2 regions of the Paenibacillus sp. FSL R5-0517 genome follow, and region 2 is predicted to be linked to the other one. Evidence: riboswitches for the same ligand, from Rfam matches in the RefSeq annotation. Region 2 holds a riboswitch; the other holds the start of a gene.
What was found. A riboswitch is a leader RNA that binds a small molecule or an ion and turns the genes downstream of it on or off. The one in region 2 is predicted to bind ZMP and ZTP.
Positions count from the first base shown of each region.

Region 1: linked by a shared signal. The riboswitch ahead of MKX40_RS27935 (TIGR01440 family protein) and the one ahead of MKX40_RS08155 (GNAT family N-acetyltransferase) in region 2 are both predicted to bind ZMP and ZTP.

Region 1 is NZ_CP150235.1:6,237,155-6,240,569, forward strand. It holds gene glyA (serine hydroxymethyltransferase) at 1-1,204, opposite strand, end outside; gene MKX40_RS27935 (TIGR01440 family protein) at 1,438-2,031, opposite strand; ZMP/ZTP riboswitch at 2,173-2,254, opposite strand; gene MKX40_RS27940 (low molecular weight protein arginine phosphatase) at 2,351-2,923, opposite strand; gene MKX40_RS27945 (manganese efflux pump MntP family protein) at 2,982-3,415, opposite strand, start outside.
Region 2 is NZ_CP150235.1:1,811,710-1,815,124, reverse strand. It holds gene MKX40_RS08165 (class I SAM-dependent methyltransferase) at 1-369, opposite strand, end outside; gene MKX40_RS08160 (VOC family protein) at 590-973, opposite strand; gene MKX40_RS08155 (GNAT family N-acetyltransferase) at 1,232-1,705, opposite strand; ZMP/ZTP riboswitch at 1,859-1,940, opposite strand; gene MKX40_RS08150 (GNAT family N-acetyltransferase) at 1,971-2,486, opposite strand; gene MKX40_RS08145 (YfiT family bacillithiol transferase) at 2,521-3,045, opposite strand; gene MKX40_RS08140 (GNAT family N-acetyltransferase) at 3,091-3,415, opposite strand, start outside.

The DNA.
Region 1 (3,415 bases), 2.5 Mb from region 2:
CAGTCACTTCTGCACGCGCTTCATCCAGCTTCGCCGTATCTTTTGGATTTTTCAACGTTTTGGCAATGATCTTACCAATGGCAACCATCGCTTCTTCGTTCATACCACGGGAAGTTGCAGCAGGTGTACCAATTCGAATACCACTCGTTACAAACGGGCTTGTAGGGTCGAATGGAATTGCATTTTTGTTCACGGTAATACCGATGGAATCAAGTACATGCTCAGCTTCTTTACCTGTGATGTTCACACTGCGTGTGTCGATCAGCATCAAGTGGTTATCTGTACCACCGGATACGATGTTCAAGCCTTCAGCGATCAGTGTTTCAGCCAGAACCTGTGCGTTTTTCACAACGTTCTGTGCATATGTTTTGAACTCTGGTTGCAAAGCTTCTCCGAATGCTACCGCTTTGGAAGCAATTACGTGCATCAAAGGACCACCTTGGGAACCCGGGAATACCGCTTTATCAATCGCTGCTGCCCATGCTTTACGGCACAGAATCATACCACCACGAGGTCCACGCAACGTTTTGTGTGTTGTTGTTGTTACGAAATGCGCATGTGGAACCGGGTTTGGATGCAAACCAGCAGCAACCAATCCTGCAATATGAGCCATATCCACCATGAACAAAGCACCTACATCATTGGCGATGGAAGCCAGCTTTTCAAAATCAATGGTACGCGGATATGCACTTGCACCTGCAACGATCAGACGAGGGCGGTGTTTGAAAGCCGCTTTGCGCACTTCATCATAATCAATCAGGAATGTATCTTCCTGCACGCCGTATGCCACAAAGTTGTACAGCAAACCGGAAGCGTTAACCGGGCTACCGTGCGTGAGGTGTCCACCATGGGCAAGGTTCATACCAAGTACAGTATCACCAGGTTTCAACGCTGCAAGATATACTGCCATGTTCGCTTGTGCGCCGGAGTGAGGTTGAACATTCACGTGTTCTGCTCCGAACAATTCTTTGGCACGATCACGCGCAATGTCTTCAACAACGTCCACATGCTCACAACCGCCATAGTAACGTTTACCTGGATAGCCTTCAGCGTACTTGTTGGTCAGTACAGATCCCAATGCTTCGATTACTGCTTCACTCACGATGTTCTCGGATGCAATCAGTTCGATGTTGTTCTGTTGACGTTTCAGTTCAAGATTCATCGCTTCCAGTACTGCCGGGTCATTCTTGCGCAATTGTTCCATGATTAAATTCCTCCCAGTTATAAGTGAAGTTATAAAGCGAAACTACAGTGGTTACACTCCTCACTTCGATTGCATCACCATCTTCCGATCGCTGTTATCCCCTGATTTTTCTGAACTCCCTTATAATAAAGGGAAAATCCGGTGATAAAGGCGAACGCTTTGCTTCTTCAGATTGGTGTTGCACTCTCCGTTTTTGTGTAAAGTCTAATTTAGCTTTATATTGGTTGAAGATATCAGTCACAAAATGTTGAATCTGGTTGTTCTTCCATACGATACACCGCGCGTTCGCCGCCAATTAACTTCGGACGAGTCAACGCTGTGGTCACACGCGCATCTCCAACATAGCGGAGCGCTGTACGAAAAGGTACGGCTACATGCCGGAGATGCATGCCAATCATCGTCTCCCCAATGTCCAGTCCCGCATGGGCCTGCACATGTTCAGCCAGGCATGGATCGGTCAGCGAACGATATGCTGCGGATGCCATTGAACCTCCGGCCTTGGGCACGGGTACTGCACCAACCTCAGTCAATCCAAGACGAGTAAGCACAGAACGTTCCATGACCAGCGCACGGTTCAGATGCTCACAACACTGGAATACGGTATCAAAACCGAATTCCTCCTGCACTTCGCGTATACCCGCAAGAAGCTGTTGCGCCACTTCAATAGCACCACTCGTACCAATCCGTGCCCCTGCAACTTCACTTGTGCTTGTACCGATCACAACGATCTGTCCAGGCCCAAGCTGTCCGGCAAGCGCCAGTTCATGCAGAATGGATGCGGTCTGTTCCTGCAATCCGGGTTGTTCTGAATCTAACTCTATAGTCATCCTATCATCGCCTCCTGATAAAATCATGCCCGCTGTCTCTTGGCTGTCCTTCGTATTCTTGCACGGCATCTCAGGATCTATTATAGCGAATAATCAGATGAAAGACGAAAAAAAGAGCAGTCTGCGGGTAACGCAGAATTGCTCTTTTGCCCAGGCGACCGGCCGTTTGTTCCGGTGCTCCATCGTGGTTATGCCCACTTCGTCGCCAGTTACACCGGATCCCTGTTTTCCCCTTCATCATAAAACAACCCGCGTTTAAAATCAACGGTTAATTTACATCACGTGTCCTGTTTCTCTAACCTGCCCCGCAGGATCAGAATTATCCCAACTTATCCAAAAGCCGGTCCAATGCCGTCCGAATCTCGGCCGCAGCGATATTATAATCATCACGACTCCCACCAAATGGATCGGAGATGTCGAAACTAGGAATGCGTTGTCTGATCTCAATGGCTCGCTCACGTTCCGATGCCAGGATCTCTTGCCCAAGGGCACGTTTCATCTCCAGCGTTGCAAACAGGCTGTCCAATTCCTGAACATCTCTTAATACCTGCTCGTCGTCCTCCACATACTCTTTCAATGTATAGGTTTTGTGGACAGAGTCGGGAAATACCTGCATGACATGCTGCTTATGACTCCGTGTTAATGTAAGAACCAGATCCGCCCAACCTACCAGGTTGGCGCTAAGTTGTGTGGAATGAGGTGGACCTTCAACGTTATGATCTCTCAGAACCGCTTCCGCATGACGGGAAATCGGCATACCCGACGTAGCTGCCACACCTGCGGAACGAACCTCTACCTGAATGCCGCGCTCCGATGCCAACTTTCGCAAAAGCCCCTCTGCCATGGGGCTGCGGCACGTATTGCCTGTACATACGAATAAAATATGTTTCATTGTGTTAGCCTCCCCATTTTACATATGATGCGAATGATAGGATATCTCAAGTTTTATTCTAAAATATAAACAAAAGTCCAAACGCAAGCAAGATTGCGCCACCAATGGCCTCACCATAATCCCCAAGATTCTGACTCACCCGACGGCCTAATAGCAGCCCCATCACCGACATCACCCCGCCACAAAAGCCAAAAGCCAGTACGGTTAAGATCAGATCACTGCTAAACATCCCTAAGGAAACGCCAACGGAGAACGAATCCACACTTACGCTGAGGGAGAACAGTATAACGCCGAGCAGGGAACGGTGGTCCACCAGCTTGGTATCGCCTTCACGGAATGCATTCAGAATCATATGACCACCCAGCAGAACAAGTAATCCACCTGCTGCATACGTCGTAATGTCACCGAGCAGCGAGCTGACGTATTTGCCCATATACATACCGATGAGCGGCATGATGATATGAAATAGCGCCGTAACTGTACTGATTCGCA
Region 2 (3,415 bases):
ATATTCTTGCTGCGGGGCCAGTTCGAACACGGAGCGACATTCAAAATGTACGTCCAGTTGCTCTTCTGCCGCCCTCTCCTTAGCCCAGGCAATAGCTGTCTTGGAAAGATCATAAGCATCTACCTGATATCCTTGGCGGGTCAAATACAATGCATTTCTGCCTGGACCACAACCCAGTTCCAGTGCCTTGCCACCTGCAAGCAAACCTGCGTTCACATGTGCTACCAGATTCTCATCCGGTTTGTTTGGGAAAAAGGGTATGGGTCTGTTCCGGTCCTCATAGAAAGGCTCCCAAAATTGCTTGGCAGATCTGAAGTCTGCATCGAGCATATCATATAGATCCTGTACACTTTTAATCGTTTTTTCCACTACCACATTCCTCCTTAAATCCTCCATCCGAAACTTCAGTTCATACCCTTCATTTCTCGTCAATTTTCATTAAATTAGCTACACTTTATTATAACATTTTTAACCATTAATCCTCTATTTTTCTTGTATTTTTCTACTCTGAAATATAAGATTTTTCCAACAAAAAAACGACCGACTTGGATGTCGATCGCTTACAATTGTAGTAGTTTTTAGTTGAAGTTTACTTCGTCCGCTCCAAGACTGCAAAGTAATTTTTTTCGTTATCAGCAAAGTTGAAGACACGCCCCGTTGGCATCTCGACAATCTCTCCAACCGTTACATGTTTTCCAGACAAGTCAGCATATAGTTGATCCAGATTTTCGGTGAAGAACATTAATGATGGTGTACCCAGATTTACACCCGCCGACATCCGCTCGACAAACTCTTTGTCATGGAGAATAATGCTCGTCTGCGAATCTGGGGTAGGCGCAATCTCAATCCATCTCATGCCCTCGTCGAGGTTTACTTCATCCACAATGTGGAATCCTGCAACTTCCGTCCAAAATGCTAGTGATTCATCCTGATTGTTGACATACAACATAATTTGGCCGACTTTGCTAAACATGCATCATTCACTCCTCTGATCATCTAATCTCTCAACATCCTGCTTATCATTCCTCAACTTCCAATAGAGTATAACATGCAGGACAGCTTTTTCATTATCTTTCTTTGGCATTACACTGCTTTGATCGAAGTTTCAGATCAGACCGTTGTAGCGATCCTACTTTGGAGAATAGGAGCTTCCCCTTCACTATGCAGATAGGTTAAATTAGCTTAACAAATCAAGATCAGATTTTGAGTAAAATGGATTTCTTGAAGTTACTTATAATGTTTTGACAAGAGCCAGCCTATGGAACCCCGAGGTATAATAATTCATATCGATACCTTCCTTTTGAAAATTCATTCGTTCATAAAATACGAGCGCCGCTTCATTTTCTGCATGATCAAGTGTGTAAAGCATGATATCACTACATCCAAATCCAGCTATTTTCATGCATATTTCAGTAATTAGTGTACGTGCTACACCTTGTCGAAGGTGTGATTTACACGTAACAACGCCAACGATTTCATATCGGTTAACCGTAGGCTGAAAGATATAACCAGCATGACCTATGACAACATCTGCTTCGTCAACCATGACATAATAAGCACTGATCCGTTCATCCATCATATTTAAAAATAAATCCCAGCGCGCAGGATACTGTTCGCGTATAAACGAAGGGAATTGAAAATGATGGTCCGTCATCATTTTCAGCACTGCTGGCTGATCAATCGTTTGAAAAAGACGAATAGTCATCTTGCCACCCCCTCCCCTTAAAGATCACAGCTTCACAGAATCCAGCCAAATCCATGCTTGTCATTCCATCAAATAAAACAAACGCCATTTTCATTGCCGCCACCCGTCCTCTCGTACCCGAATAATAAATAAAGTGTTTGATCAAAAGATCAAACACTTTGCCCAGGCGTACGGCATATAATATATGTGCTTCCTCGTGGTTCACTCCACGTTTACGCCAGTCACACACAATCGATATTTAAAAACCAGTATACATCACTCACACTTATTGTATGCCTCTTAATTTCTTCGTAAGATAAAGTACAACATCGTCGTCCATAATCGTTTCTTCACCTGGCTGAATGTAATGATCGTGTCTGTGAACACCATGACCGTCCGGTATGTATCCGCGATGGGCATATAAAACTTGCGCTTTGCCATAATCGGAAAATACACCTACACCAATACCTGCTACATCCGTTCGTTCCGAAATAACTTCCTCTGCGCGGTCCATCAACCGTGAACCAATACCTTGGCGCTGGAACTTGATCAGCACATTAAAATCGTTAATTTCGGGAATGCCTTGTTCCCTGAAAGAAGGGTATTTGGAATGCCACAATACATTCACGTATCCGGCAAATTCTCCATTCAACTCCGCTACCAAGGTTACACGGTCCCCATTCTGTTGTTCAGCCAAGTAATGAAGATACTGCTCAGCGTATCTCCCCCACCCCTGCTCCTGAAACGCCTTGGATATGATTACAGGATCACTCTCATTTAATAATCTGATATGTACAGTCATTAATAAATTCTCCTTAATAAGATATTTATCCTAACTAAATTTCCAGTCGATCTCGAAGCGATGTAATATGAGCAACATGGTGTTTGCCATGCCAAGCATACATGCCCAGATTATAATCCAGTCTCGTCGTTTCTTGCGATGAGGGATGATAGAATTGTTTGGCATAATCCGCATCTGTCAGTGCCTTTAACAGAACCACCCACCGACGATGGAGCGCATCCAGAATTTGAAGTGAGAACTCAACATCCAGGTCCCTTGAATCACTCAGTTCAGCCCAACGCTCTTCATAATACGGTCGAATTGTAGGTGTATCCTCGGTCAGTGCCAACTTGAAACGAATCATACTGTTCATATGGCTGTCTGCCATGTGGTGAATGACCTGTTTGAGCATCCATCCACCTTCTCGATACGGCAGACTTAATTGCTCTTCACTCAGCCCCTTTACCGCTTCTCGCGCGCGTTCAGGTAGCTCAGCAATGTCCTGAATCCACTTCTCCCGCTGTGCCAAAGTAACTTCACCCGTGTGTACAAATGGGCCTATCGGAAATCGTTCGTCCATCCATTATTCCTCCTTGTTTGTATGATGAAAATAGCTCTTAATATTCTAACGTGCATATTCCATGAGCCAGCAGTCTCTCATCTGCCCTTCATGCAGCTCATGTTTCTCCAACAGCATAATCCTTTGAAAACCACATTTCTCATAACAGGATATCGCTCGCAAGTTCCAGGATTGAGGGTCCATAACCACTTTACGGGCTTGTTTTTCATGAATGAGATAGGCTAGCATGGATTGCACCAGCAATGTTCCGATACCTTTGTTCCAATAATCTATCTCACCAATGAACTGATCCGTTCCATAGATGATCTCATCCGTGTCTCCATAACCATACTCCGTTCGTTCTTCTTCCTCAAGCTTATAGAACTGAATG